3 regions of the Turicibacter sp. TJ11 genome follow, and region 2 is predicted to be linked to each of the others. Evidence: a T-box and tRNA genes for the amino acid it is inferred to sense, from the RefSeq annotation. Region 2 holds a T-box; the other regions hold tRNA genes.
What was found. The T-box of region 2 lies ahead of asnS (asparagine--tRNA ligase). A T-box ahead of a tRNA ligase gene usually reads a tRNA of that ligase, here a tRNA-Asn.
Positions count from the first base shown of each region.

Region 1: it has a tRNA-Asn gene. The T-box ahead of asnS (asparagine--tRNA ligase) is inferred to sense a tRNA for this amino acid. The anticodon was not compared.
Region 3: it has a tRNA-Asn gene. The T-box ahead of asnS (asparagine--tRNA ligase) is inferred to sense a tRNA for this amino acid. The anticodon was not compared.

Region 1 is NZ_CP069349.1:1,356,939-1,361,124, forward strand. Features, by position in the region: gene JRC48_RS06320 (CoA-disulfide reductase) at 1-465, opposite strand, end outside; tRNA gene JRC48_RS06325 (tRNA-Gly) at 568-641, opposite strand; tRNA gene JRC48_RS06330 (tRNA-His) at 648-723, opposite strand; tRNA gene JRC48_RS06335 (tRNA-Trp) at 726-799, opposite strand; tRNA gene JRC48_RS06340 (tRNA-Pro) at 813-889, opposite strand; tRNA gene JRC48_RS06345 (tRNA-Asn) at 896-972, opposite strand; rRNA gene rrf (5S ribosomal RNA) at 979-1,087, opposite strand; tRNA gene JRC48_RS06355 (tRNA-Leu) at 1,097-1,185, opposite strand; tRNA gene JRC48_RS06360 (tRNA-Lys) at 1,223-1,298, opposite strand; tRNA gene JRC48_RS06365 (tRNA-Gln) at 1,304-1,378, opposite strand; tRNA gene JRC48_RS06370 (tRNA-Val) at 1,389-1,464, opposite strand; tRNA gene JRC48_RS06375 (tRNA-Phe) at 1,471-1,546, opposite strand; tRNA gene JRC48_RS06380 (tRNA-Asp) at 1,555-1,630, opposite strand; tRNA gene JRC48_RS06385 (tRNA-Met) at 1,754-1,829, opposite strand; tRNA gene JRC48_RS06390 (tRNA-Ser) at 1,847-1,939, opposite strand; tRNA gene JRC48_RS06395 (tRNA-Met) at 1,953-2,029, opposite strand; tRNA gene JRC48_RS06400 (tRNA-Thr) at 2,052-2,127, opposite strand; tRNA gene JRC48_RS06405 (tRNA-Glu) at 2,136-2,212, opposite strand; tRNA gene JRC48_RS06410 (tRNA-Asn) at 2,223-2,299, opposite strand; rRNA gene rrf (5S ribosomal RNA) at 2,306-2,414, opposite strand; tRNA gene JRC48_RS06420 (tRNA-Leu) at 2,424-2,512, opposite strand; tRNA gene JRC48_RS06425 (tRNA-Lys) at 2,550-2,625, opposite strand; tRNA gene JRC48_RS06430 (tRNA-Gln) at 2,631-2,705, opposite strand; tRNA gene JRC48_RS06435 (tRNA-Tyr) at 2,716-2,800, opposite strand; tRNA gene JRC48_RS06440 (tRNA-Thr) at 2,804-2,879, opposite strand; tRNA gene JRC48_RS06445 (tRNA-Val) at 2,893-2,968, opposite strand; tRNA gene JRC48_RS06450 (tRNA-Glu) at 2,975-3,051, opposite strand; tRNA gene JRC48_RS06455 (tRNA-Gly) at 3,757-3,830, opposite strand; tRNA gene JRC48_RS06460 (tRNA-His) at 3,837-3,912, opposite strand; tRNA gene JRC48_RS06465 (tRNA-Trp) at 3,915-3,988, opposite strand; tRNA gene JRC48_RS06470 (tRNA-Thr) at 4,003-4,078, opposite strand; tRNA gene JRC48_RS06475 (tRNA-Glu) at 4,087-4,163, opposite strand; tRNA gene JRC48_RS06480 (tRNA-Arg) at 4,176-4,186, opposite strand, start outside.
Region 2 is NZ_CP069349.1:2,118,653-2,122,838, forward strand. Features, by position in the region: gene JRC48_RS10105 (nucleoside triphosphate pyrophosphatase) at 407-973, opposite strand; T-box leader at 1,353-1,581, shown strand; gene asnS (asparagine--tRNA ligase) at 1,787-3,178, shown strand; gene JRC48_RS10115 (DUF1934 domain-containing protein) at 3,590-4,024, shown strand; gene argS (arginine--tRNA ligase) at 4,030-4,186, shown strand, end outside.
Region 3 is NZ_CP069349.1:1,817,976-1,822,161, forward strand. Features, by position in the region: tRNA gene JRC48_RS08650 (tRNA-Leu) at 184-267, opposite strand; tRNA gene JRC48_RS08655 (tRNA-Lys) at 274-349, opposite strand; tRNA gene JRC48_RS08660 (tRNA-Val) at 355-430, opposite strand; tRNA gene JRC48_RS08665 (tRNA-Phe) at 437-512, opposite strand; tRNA gene JRC48_RS08670 (tRNA-Asp) at 521-596, opposite strand; tRNA gene JRC48_RS08675 (tRNA-Met) at 601-676, opposite strand; tRNA gene JRC48_RS08680 (tRNA-Ser) at 694-786, opposite strand; tRNA gene JRC48_RS08685 (tRNA-Ile) at 805-881, opposite strand; tRNA gene JRC48_RS08690 (tRNA-Met) at 894-970, opposite strand; tRNA gene JRC48_RS08695 (tRNA-Ala) at 999-1,074, opposite strand; tRNA gene JRC48_RS08700 (tRNA-Pro) at 1,090-1,166, opposite strand; tRNA gene JRC48_RS08705 (tRNA-Arg) at 1,172-1,248, opposite strand; tRNA gene JRC48_RS08710 (tRNA-Leu) at 1,258-1,346, opposite strand; tRNA gene JRC48_RS08715 (tRNA-Lys) at 1,388-1,463, opposite strand; tRNA gene JRC48_RS08720 (tRNA-Gln) at 1,469-1,543, opposite strand; tRNA gene JRC48_RS08725 (tRNA-Tyr) at 1,553-1,637, opposite strand; tRNA gene JRC48_RS08730 (tRNA-Thr) at 1,641-1,716, opposite strand; tRNA gene JRC48_RS08735 (tRNA-Val) at 1,730-1,805, opposite strand; tRNA gene JRC48_RS08740 (tRNA-Glu) at 1,812-1,888, opposite strand; tRNA gene JRC48_RS08745 (tRNA-Asn) at 1,904-1,980, opposite strand; rRNA gene rrf (5S ribosomal RNA) at 1,990-2,098, opposite strand; rRNA gene JRC48_RS08755 (23S ribosomal RNA) at 2,150-4,186, opposite strand, start outside.

The DNA.
Region 1 (4,186 bases), 760 kb from region 2:
AACAATAGCTACACGTTTTAGATTTTCATCTGCCATTGCCTGTTTTAAAACCTCTCCGTCTTCCATACTTTTTAATGTGTAAACATGATTGAGATCAACATTTTTAATAGGTGGGATAATTGCACTTGCCCCTGTAGCAATCATTAATTTATCATATGTATCTGTAAATGTTTCTTGAGTTAATAAATTTTTAACAGTAATCGTCTTGTTTGTTGAATCTACGTTTAGAACTTCATGTTCAATATGAACCGTAATTCCTGATGCATTAAACTGTTCTACCGTTCTAGCAATCATCTTTTGAGAATCTTCAAAGAAATTTCCAACAAAATAAGGTAAGCCACATGCCCCAAATGAAACATGTTTTGACTTTTCATATACTGTAATTTGTGCTTCTTTATTAGCACGTCTTAATTTTGCAGCTGCACTCATTCCTGCAGCAACACCACCTATAATAATAACCTTCATAGTTTTCCTCCTTAGATAATAACAAACGCATTATGGGTCTCATTATATTCATATGAATTTTTACCAAAAAAAAACACCCCGAAGGATGTTAATAGATCATATTGGAGCGGGTGAAGAGAATCGAACTCTCACAGTCAGCTTGGAAGGCTGAAGTTCTACCATTAAACTACACCCGCATTTTATGGGGCGACTGATGGGAATCGAACCCACGAATGTCGGAGCCACAATCCGATGCGTTAACCACTTCGCCACAATCGCCATGGCAGGGGTGGCAGGAATCGAACCCACACTAACGGTTTTGGAGACCGCTGTTCTACCGTTAAACTACACCCCTATTATTTAATTAATGGTCGGGAAGACAGGATTCGAACCTGCGACCCCCTGGTCCCAAACCAGGTGCTCTACCAAGCTGAGCCACTTCCCGATATAATGGCGCCCCAACTAGGACTCGAACCTAGGACCCCTTGATTAACAGTCAAGTGCTCTAACCAACTGAGCTATTGAGGCATTTTCGCCTAGCGACGTCCTACTCTTGCACTTACGTACTACCCTCGGCGCTAAGGAGCTTAACTTCTGTGTTCGGTATGGGAACAGGTGTGACCTCCTTGCCATCATCACTAGACTATTTAATTGGTGCCTAGGGCCGGAATCGAACCGGCACGGGTGTCACCACCCGCAGGATTTTAAGTCCTGTGCGTCTACCAGTTCCGCCACCCAGGCATTCTTTATTTCAAGGCACGCGCCTTCTTTTTAAAAATGGTGTCCTGCAGAGGACTCGAACCTCTGACCCTCTGATTAAAAGTCAGATGCTCTACCAACTGAGCTAGCAGGACATCATTGGCTGGGCTAGCTGGATTCGAACCAGCGCATGACGGAGTCAAAGTCCGTTGCCTTACCGCTTGGCTATAGCCCATGATTTTATATGGTGGAGGATGACGGGCTCGAACCGCCGACCCTCTGCTTGTAAGGCAGATGCTCTCCCAGCTGAGCTAATCCTCCACTTGATGGTGGCTTGGGACGGAATCGAACCGCCGACACAAGGATTTTCAGTCCTTTGCTCTACCGACTGAGCTACCAAGCCTTCTTAAATGGCGGTCCAGACGGGAATCGAACCCGCGATCTCCTGCGTGACAGGCAGGCATGTTAACCGCTACACCACTGGACCTTTTTTTGTCTAGTAACACTCGCATAAGACTTGTAAAATTCAATCATTTGTCATAACTAATCGTTATTTCCTCATGCTTTCATTTTCTACGTCTTATGAACGCTCGTTTTTACTTTTCTTTATTGGTTGCGGGGACAGGACTTGAACCTGCGACCTTCGGGTTATGAGCCCGACGAGCTACCAACTGCTCCACCCCGCGATGTTTTTTGATAATTATGGCGGAGGAAGAGGGATTCGAACCCCCGCGACGCTTTCACGCCCTGTCGGTTTTCAAGACCGATCCCTTCAGCCGGACTTGGGTATTCCTCCACATTTTTATCATTGGTAGCGGAGGAGGGACTCGAACCCCCAACCTCACGGGTATGAACCGTACGCTCTAGCCAGTTGAGCTACTCCGCCTAATTTTAATTTTATTAAGTTCTGGTGCCGGAAGCAGGACTTGAACCCGCAACCTACTGATTACAAGTCAGTTGCTCTACCAATTGAGCTATTCCGGCACTTTGAATGGTGACCCGTACGGGATTCGAACCCGTGTATGCATGCGTGAAAGGCATGTGTGTTAAACCGCTTCACCAACGGGCCATTTTTAAAATGGCGCCCCAACTAGGACTCGAACCTAGGACCCCTTGATTAACAGTCAAGTGCTCTAACCAACTGAGCTATTGAGGCATTTTCGCCTAGCGACGTCCTACTCTCGCACTTACGTACTACCCTCGGCGCTAAGGAGCTTAACTTCTGTGTTCGGTATGGGAACAGGTGTGACCTCCTTGCCATCATCACTAGACTATTTAATTGGTGCCTAGGGCCGGAATCGAACCGGCACGGGTGTCACCACCCGCAGGATTTTAAGTCCTGTGCGTCTACCAGTTCCGCCACCCAGGCATTTTTTATTTCAAGGCACTCGCCTTCTTTTTAAAAATGGTGTCCTGCAGAGGACTCGAACCTCTGACCCTCTGATTAAAAGTCAGATGCTCTACCAACTGAGCTAGCAGGACATCATTGGCTGGGCTAGCTGGATTCGAACCAGCGCATGACGGAGTCAAAGTCCGTTACCTTACCGCTTGGCTATAGCCCATGATTTTATATGGTGGTGGGGGACGGATTCGAACCGCCGAACTCGGAGAGAGCGGATTTACAGTCCGCCGCGTTTAGCCACTTCGCTACCCCACCAGCTGGTGCCGGAAGCAGGACTTGAACCCGCAACCTACTGATTACAAGTCAGTTGCTCTACCAATTGAGCTATTCCGGCTATTATTTATTTATGGTGGAGGATGACGGGCTCGAACCGCCGACCCTCTGCTTGTAAGGCAGATGCTCTCCCAGCTGAGCTAATCCTCCACTTTATGGTGACCCGTACGGGATTCGAACCCGTGTATGCATGCGTGAAAGGCATGTGTGTTAAACCGCTTCACCAACGGGCCTGTTCCGTTCGCTACTTCTTTAGTTTACCAAGTTTGTCGTTTTTTGTCAAACATTTTTTTAAAAAACTTTTTTTTAAATCGTTTTTTATCTTCCAAATTTGACACTCAATTAGTTTATCATTTTCACTTTTTTGTGTCAACATCTTTTTTAAAAAATATTATTACTATCATACACGATCCTGATTCATAAGAGACAATGCATTAATATTTAAAATAATTTTTCCTTGAAGTACTCATGCATAATTAAACATTCAATGACTTATTAGAAGGGATTCATACTTTCACTAAAATATAAAACTACAGATCCTGTTATTAGCGTAAAAGATTTAAACCTATTCTCTCTTAATGTGTCAGTTATATTTCTACTAAGAATCCTCTTTTACACTGTATAAAAGGTAAATCTCTTATGTCTTTAGAATTCATAGAATAATGAAGTTGAAACCTTATTACCATCTATGGACATGATTTCCTTTTCCAAATAAAATACCCAATAATTACAGAATTATTACCAATCAAATTTCTATAATTTTAGTTAACTATTCGTATTCCTAACTATTTATTTACTCAATTAGTTATCATTCACCATTTAATATAAGCTACTAATCCAATAATTATTCAACCAGCAGTAATATATTTTGATTAACTAGTTACTTTCATTCCTAAATTCATAAAAAAAACATCCCAAAGGATGTTAATCGTTCATATTGGAGCGGGTGAAGAGAATCGAACTCTCACAGTCAGCTTGGAAGGCTGAAGTTCTACCATTAAACTACACCCGCATTTTATGGGGCGACTGATGGGAATCGAACCCACGAATGTCGGAGCCACAATCCGATGCGTTAACCACTTCGCCACAATCGCCATGGCAGGGGTGGCAGGAATCGAACCCACACTAACGGTTTTGGAGACCGCTGTTCTACCGTTAAACTACACCCCTATTATTTAATTTAATGGTGCCGGAAGCAGGACTTGAACCCGCAACCTACTGATTACAAGTCAGTTGCTCTACCAATTGAGCTATTCCGGCACGTTGAATGGTGACCCGTACGGGATTCGAACCCGTGTATGCATGCGTGAAAGGCATGTGTGTTAAACCGCTTCACCAACGGGCCATTATTTTTTAATGGCGCGCCCA
Region 2 (4,186 bases):
AATCCCATCAAGTTATCTTTTGTACTATTTTATTAATTTGAAATGTAAGCTATTAGAATCTGATTTAACTCATTAAGGATCTCTTTCTTCTAACCAACAACTTCAATCTAAGATTAGTGTTATAAATGATTATATAAAAACAAAATTTTAATAATCTTGTCGAAAACTAAAAAATGAAGATGAACAAAATCTGACATCTTGAATCAATTATCTACAACAAATTCACACCTTTGTGGACAATATTCGACAGTTATCCTCATCTTATCAACAAGATATACACAGTGAAAAAGATTGAAAAATCGACACTTTCAGACATTTATCCACACTATCAACAACAGTTATTATTAAAGTTATTATTAAATAAATAATATATTAACTATAAAAAAAACAGATCAAATCGACCTGCTTAAATTAAATTTAAATGCGTTAATGTTCGTTTTAATTGTGCAATTGGTAATCCCATTACGCTATAGTAATCCCCAGAAATAGATTTAACTAATTCAAATCCTTTTCCCTGAATACCATATGATCCTGCTTTATCCATCGGTTCTCCACTGCTGATATAATTTAAAATCCATTCATCAGTCACAAAATAGAATTCTACTTCTGTAATATTAACAAAGCTTGTGATTAATTCTTTTTCTTTATTAATAATACTCACACCAGTCATTACCTGATGAATGCGTCCTGACAAAGCTTTTAATGTATTAAATGCATCTTGTTCATCTTTAGGTTTTCCTAGTATTTTTCCATCTAAAACGACAATAGTATCGGCACCTATAATTGTTTCTTGTGGATATAATTCAGCTACTTTACACGCTTTTTGAATGGCTAGATCTTGAACTTGTCCCGCTACATCTAAATCCTTATCTAGTAACTCTTCAACTTCACTAACAACAATGCGATGCTCTATTTCTGCTAATTCCAATAATTCTTTTCTTCTTGGTGATTGAGAAGCTAATATAATTCCCATAAAAAAACTCCTTTTATTTTAGATATAATGAGCTATTATAACATAATTTAATAAACTCATTATACGTCTTAATGGGCGATTCATGAATCCGTATAATCTGACGAATTGATACAAAATTTAATAAAATAATAAAACAAATAATTCGACAAAAATAAATAATAAAGATCTAAACTAATCTTTATTAAAATCAACAATCTTCTACAATATGTGCAATGAATAAAGTTAAACTTCTAATTATAGAACAATGTGTTATAGTTGTTCACAACGCACTAATAGTAAGAGAGTAAAAATATCAAAAGTATACAATTAGTTTTTTTTACAATTCTGGGGATAATTATTGACTAATAATCACTTACAGTATAATATCTTAAGTAAGTAAATACTTACGTTGAAAAGGAGAGTAGCTTTTAATTATGATATAGCGAGTCGGGGATGGTGGAAGCCTGATACAGCGTTAAAAGTGAAGAACACCTTGGAGTTACTTACCGAAAGCAACATTAAAAGTGCGAGTAGACTAAGTCGTAAATCCTGCGTTAAAGGAAAAGGGTAAGAACGTTAGCTTCTTAAACTAGGGTGGTACCGCGGATCAACAGTCATTCGTCCCTTTTTGGGCGAAGACTGTTTTTTTGTTGTTATAAAATCATTAATAACATCATTATCTTTTGTCTTATTATAAAAATGAGTAGAGACTATGAATGAGTTATCCACAAAAACATTTTTTTAATCACTAAAATTAAGCTTATAAAAAGTTAATTTTGTGGATAAGATTTAAATCAACAAAAAATTTAAAGTAGTTAAAAGGAGGATACATTAATGGAAAAAATCGTTGTACGTCAATTATTTAGAAACTTAGATCGTTATGCTAATCAAGTGGTTGAATTAAATGGATGGGTTCGTAATAATCGAGCTCAAAAATCATTTGGATTTTTAATGGTGAATGATGGATCGTTCTTTGAAACGATTCAAGTTGTATATGAAGAAAACTTAGAAAACTTTAAAGAAGTTCAAAAGTTCCGTGTTGGATCTGCGATTACAGTTCGCGGATTAGTTCTTCCTACTCCAAACGCAAAACAACCATTCGAAATTAAGGCACAGGAAGTTATTTTAGAAGGAGACTGTCCGGAAAACTATCCAATTCAACCTAAGCGTCATACAAAAGAATTTTTACGCGAAGTTGCACATTTACGTCCACGTACAAACTTATTTTCAGCAGTATTTCGTGTACGTTCTTTAGTTGCACATGCTATTCACAGCTATTTCCAAGAGAAAAACTTTGTTTACGTTCATACACCAATCATTACTGGATCAGATGCAGAAGGTGCTGGTGAGATGTTCCAAGTGACAACACTCGACTTTAATAACGTACCACGTACAGAAGAAGGAGCTGTTGATTTTAAACAAGATTTCTTTGCTAAATCAACGAACTTAACAGTGTCTGGACAATTAGAAGCCGAAACATTTGCATTAGCTTTACGTGATGTTTATACATTTGGACCAACATTCCGCGCAGAAAACTCTAATACACAACGTCATGCTGCTGAGTTTTGGATGATTGAACCGGAAATCGCATTTGCTGATTTACAGGATGATATGGATTTAGCAGAAGGTATGGTTAAATACGTTATTAACTATGTATTAGAACATGCTCCAGAAGAAATGGCATTCTTTGATCAATTTGTGAGCAAAGGAGTCTTAGATCGTATTAAAGCAGTGGCAGCTTCTGAATTCAAACGTCTTCCATATACAGAAGCTATCGAAATTTTATTACAAGCAGATAAAAAATTCGAAAATCCTGTATTATGGGGAATTGACTTATCAACAGAACATGAACGTTATCTAACGGATGAAGTATTTAAAGCACCAGTCTTTGTAACAGATTATCCAAAAGATATTAAAGCATTCTACATGCGTTTAAATGATGATCAAAAAACAGTGGCTGCAATGGATCTTTTAGTACCAGGTGTTGGAGAATTAATCGGTGGTTCACAACGTGAAGAGCGTTTAGAGATTTTAGAGCAGCGTATGGACGAGATTGGTGTACCAAAAGACGAATTAGATTGGTACCTAGATTTACGTCGCTACGGTGGAGTTAAACATGCAGGATTTGGATTAGGATTTGAGCGTATGATTATGTACATTACTGGAGTAGAAAATATTCGTGATGTTATTCCATTCCCACGTACACCTAAAAATGCAGAATTCTAAAATCAAAAGTTTTATTTTAGATTAATAAATAAAGCATATAAGTATTTTGATGCAAAAAAGCAACGATTTTTTCGTTGCTTTTTTAGGTAGATCTTGTGGATAAATCATTTATTGACAATTCATCAGAAACTGAAGATTATTGGCTTTTTGTAAAAGACTTCGATTAATAGTTAAATTTAGATAGTCTAAGCTACTAGATTAGGTATAGTTAAAGCCACTAAATATAAAAAGATTCTTTAGAATTTAATATTAGCAATTTGATAATTAATTGTTAATGATTTACTATTTGAATGTTAAAAGGTGGATTATCTCGTATATATTTATAAAGTTATTGCAATAATCATATAGAATCGATAAAATAAATTGTGCTATAATTAGTAGATAAAATTACACATTATGGATGATGGTAAAATGAGTATGAATAAAATATCTGGATTAGTTAGTTTTTCTATGAAGGTTACTCAAGGACTTGATGTAACAGAAACTAATTATGATACCTCAGGAATTCTTTATAAAAAAGATGAAAAGTATTATTTATTTTTCAATGAGACAAATTTTGAGGATAATTCAATTACAAAGTGTAGAATTGAATTTAATAAAGAAGAAATTCGAGTTCGACGTGATGGACAGGTTATTATAGATCAAACATATAAAATTGGGCATTCTCTACTAGGCTATATTAAGACGATTTATGGACAGTTAGATAGTGAAGCCAAAACACATTGTTATATGTTACAAGAAAATGATACAAATATTCGGTTAACGTTAGATTATGATTTATTTGTATCAGGTGAAAGGTCTGGGAATTATAAATTAATAATTCAATTTAATAAGGAGGACATTTAATATATATGATCCAAACATTAAAAGATAATTTAAGAAAAGAAATTAAAGAAGCTGTAGTAAAATGTGGCTATATTCAAGCAAATGATGAATTTAATATTATTTTAGAAAATTCAAAAGATGTTAGTCATGGGGATTATTCTACAAATGTTGCGATGCAATTAA
Region 3 (4,186 bases), 300 kb from region 2:
ACAAGAAAAACGATTGATGTCTTAGATTGTGTGTCAAATAGATCTTATTAATCTACTAAAATAATATAAAAAAACCAGTTATTTAAATATAACTGGTTTCTTTAATATGCAATGGTATATTTTTTTCTGAAAATAAAAAAAGATAAAACTTATAAAAATCTTACCTAAGTTTATTTAAATAAATGGTGCGGGTGACAGGAGTTGAACCTGCACACCAAAGGTACTAGAGCCTAAATCTAGCGCGTCTGCCAATTCCGCCACACCCGCATAAAATGGTGTCCTGCAGAGGACTCGAACCTCTGACCCTCTGATTAAAAGTCAGATGCTCTACCAACTGAGCTAGCAGGACTTTTATGGTGGAGGATGACGGGCTCGAACCGCCGACCCTCTGCTTGTAAGGCAGATGCTCTCCCAGCTGAGCTAATCCTCCACTTGATGGTGGCTTGGGACGGAATCGAACCGCCGACACAAGGATTTTCAGTCCTTTGCTCTACCGACTGAGCTACCAAGCCTTCTTAAATGGCGGTCCAGACGGGAATCGAACCCGCGATCTCCTGCGTGACAGGCAGGCATGTTAACCGCTACACCACTGGACCTTTTTGGTTGCGGGGACAGGACTTGAACCTGCGACCTTCGGGTTATGAGCCCGACGAGCTACCAACTGCTCCACCCCGCGATGTTTTTTGATATATATGGCGGAGGAAGAGGGATTCGAACCCCCGCGACGCTTTCACGCCCTGTCGGTTTTCAAGACCGATCCCTTCAGCCGGACTTGGGTATTCCTCCGTATATCTTTTAGCAAACTGGTGGACCCTGTAGGACTCGAACCTACGACCGATCGGTTATGAGCCGATAGCTCTAACCAACTGAGCTAAGGGTCCGGGTCTTTCTCATGGTAGCGGAGGAGGGACTCGAACCCCCAACCTCACGGGTATGAACCGTACGCTCTAGCCAGTTGAGCTACTCCGCCTGATTTGTTTGCTTTTATTCAATTTAATTGGTGGAGACTAGGGGGATCGAACCCCTGACCTCCTGCGTGCAAGGCAGGCGCTCTCCCAGCTGAGCTAAGTCCCCATGATATTATTTTAATGGTCGGGAAGACAGGATTCGAACCTGCGACCCCCTGGTCCCAAACCAGGTGCTCTACCAAGCTGAGCCACTTCCCGTTTTATGGCGCGCCCAAGAGGAGTCGAACCCCTAACCTTTTGATCCGTAGTCAAACGCTCTATCCAATTGAGCTATGGGCGCTTTTTAAGTTGGTGCCTAGGGCCGGAATCGAACCGGCACGGGTGTCACCACCCGCAGGATTTTAAGTCCTGTGCGTCTACCAGTTCCGCCACCCAGGCATTTTTTATTTCAAGGCACGCACCTTATCTTTTCATAAAAATGGTGTCCTGCAGAGGACTCGAACCTCTGACCCTCTGATTAAAAGTCAGATGCTCTACCAACTGAGCTAGCAGGACATCATTGGCTGGGCTAGCTGGATTCGAACCAGCGCATGACGGAGTCAAAGTCCGTTGCCTTACCGCTTGGCTATAGCCCATCATTTAAGTGGTGGTGGGGGACGGATTCGAACCGCCGAACTCGGAGAGAGCGGATTTACAGTCCGCCGCGTTTAGCCACTTCGCTACCCCACCAACTGGTGCCGGAAGCAGGACTTGAACCCGCAACCTACTGATTACAAGTCAGTTGCTCTACCAATTGAGCTATTCCGGCTGTTATTTAATTATGGTGGAGGATGACGGGCTCGAACCGCCGACCCTCTGCTTGTAAGGCAGATGCTCTCCCAGCTGAGCTAATCCTCCACTTAATGGTGACCCGTACGGGATTCGAACCCGTGTATGCATGCGTGAAAGGCATGTGTGTTAAACCGCTTCACCAACGGGCCATTAAGTTTATTTAATGGCGCCCCAACTAGGACTCGAACCTAGGACCCCTTGATTAACAGTCAAGTGCTCTAACCAACTGAGCTATTGAGGCATTTATTCGGCCCAGCGACGTCCTACTCTCGCACTTGCGTACTACCCTCGGCGCTAAGGAGCTTAACTGCTGTGTTCGGTATGGGAACAGGTGTGCCCTCCTTGCCATCATCACTAGACCTCTGAAAGATTCGTTAATCTTCCAAAACTAGATATCTTCTTCAGTTTCGTTGGTTAAGTCCTCGATCGATTAGTATCAGTCCGCTCCATGTGTCACCACACTTCCACTCCTGACCTATCCACCTCGTCGTCTTCAAGGGATCTTACTTCTTTCGAATGGGAAATCTCATCTTGAGGGGGGCTTCACGCTTAGATGCTTTCAGCGTTTATCCCGTCCACACGTAGCTACCCAGCGATGCTCCTGGCAGAACAACTGGTACACCAGCGGTGTGTCCATCCCGGTCCTCTCGTACTAAGGACAGCTCCTCTCAAATTTCCTACGCCCACGACGGATAGGGACCGAACTGTCTCACGACGTTCTGAACCCAGCTCGCGTACCGCTTTAATGGGCGAACAGCCCAACCCTTGGGACCGACTACAGCCCCAGGATGCGATGAGCCGACATCGAGGTGCCAAACCTCCCCGTCGATGTGAACTCTTGGGGGAGATCAGCCTGTTATCCCCGGGGTAGCTTTTATCCGTTGAGCGACGGCCCTTCCATTCGGTACCGCCGGATCACTAAGCCCGACTTTCGTCCCTGCTCGACTTGTAGGTCTCGCAGTCAAGCTCCCTTCTGCCTTTACACTCTTCGAATGATTTCCAACCATTCTGAGGGAACCTTTGGGCGCCTCCGTTACTCTTTGGGAGGCGACCGCCCCAGTCAAACTGCCCACCTGACACTGTTCCCTGACCCGATGAGGGCCACGGGTTAGAACCCCAGTAACACAAGGGTAGTATCCCAACAGCGACTCCACCAAGACTGGCGTCCTGGTTTCTTCGTCTCCTACCTATCCTGTACATGTGCCACCAGTGCTCAATATCAAGCTACAGTAAAGCTCCACGGGGTCTTTCCGTCCTGTCGCGGGTAACCTGCATCTTCACAGGTACTATGATTTCACCGAGTCTCTTGTTGAGACAGCGCCCAGATCGTTACGCCTTTCGTGCGGGTCGGAACTTACCCGACAAGGAATTTCGCTACCTTAGGACCGTTATAGTTACGGCCGCCGTTTACTGGGGCTTCAATTCAAAGCTTCGCTTGCGCTAACCTCTCCTCTTAACCTTCCAGCACCGGGCAGGCGTCAGCCCCTATACATCACCTTGCGGTTTAGCAGAGACCTGTGTTTTTGATAAACAGTCGCCTGGGCCTATTCACTGCGGCTTGCTTTCACAAGCACCCCTTCTCCCGAAGTTACGGGGTCATTTTGCCGAGTTCCTTAACAAGAGTTCTCTCGCTCATCTTAGGATTCTCTCCTCGCCTACCTGTGTCGGTTATCGGTACGGGCACTTACTAAATTAACCCTAGAAGCTTTTCTTGGAAGCGTGACGTCAGTTGACTTCGCCTATTGGCTTCGGCATCACAGCTCAATGTTATGCCATGCGGATTTGCCTACATGACCACCTCACTGCTTACACGTGAATCCATTCACACGCTCAACTTAGCCTTCTCCGTCACTCCATCAGTTTAATAAGTGGTACAGGAATATCAACCTGTTGTCCATCGGCTACGCCTTTCGGCCTCACCTTAGGTCCCGACTTACCCAGGGCGGACGAGCCTTCCCCTGGAAACCTTAGGCTTTCGATGGATAGGATTCTCACCTATCTTTCGCTACTCACACCGGCATTCTCACTTCTAACCGCTCCACAGCTCCTTCCGGTACTGCTTCTCCGCTGTTAGAACGCTCTCCTACCACTGACTCTAAAGTCAATCCGCAGCTTCGGCGGTCCGTTTAGCCCCGGTACATTTTCGGCGCAGAGTCACTCGACTAGTGAGCTATTACGCACTCTTTAAAGGATGGCTGCTTCTAAGCCAACCTCCTAGTTGTCTGTGCATCTCCACATCCTTTTCCACTTAACGGACACTTGGGGGCCTTAGCTGGCGGTCTGGGCTCTTTCCCTTTTGACCATGGACCTTATCACCCACAGTCTGACTCCCGATGATATCTATCTGGCATTCGGAGTTTGATTGAGATCAGTACCCCGAGGTGGGGCCATCACCCATTCAGTGCTCTACCTCCAGTAGACTTAACATCGAGGCTAGCCCTAAAGCT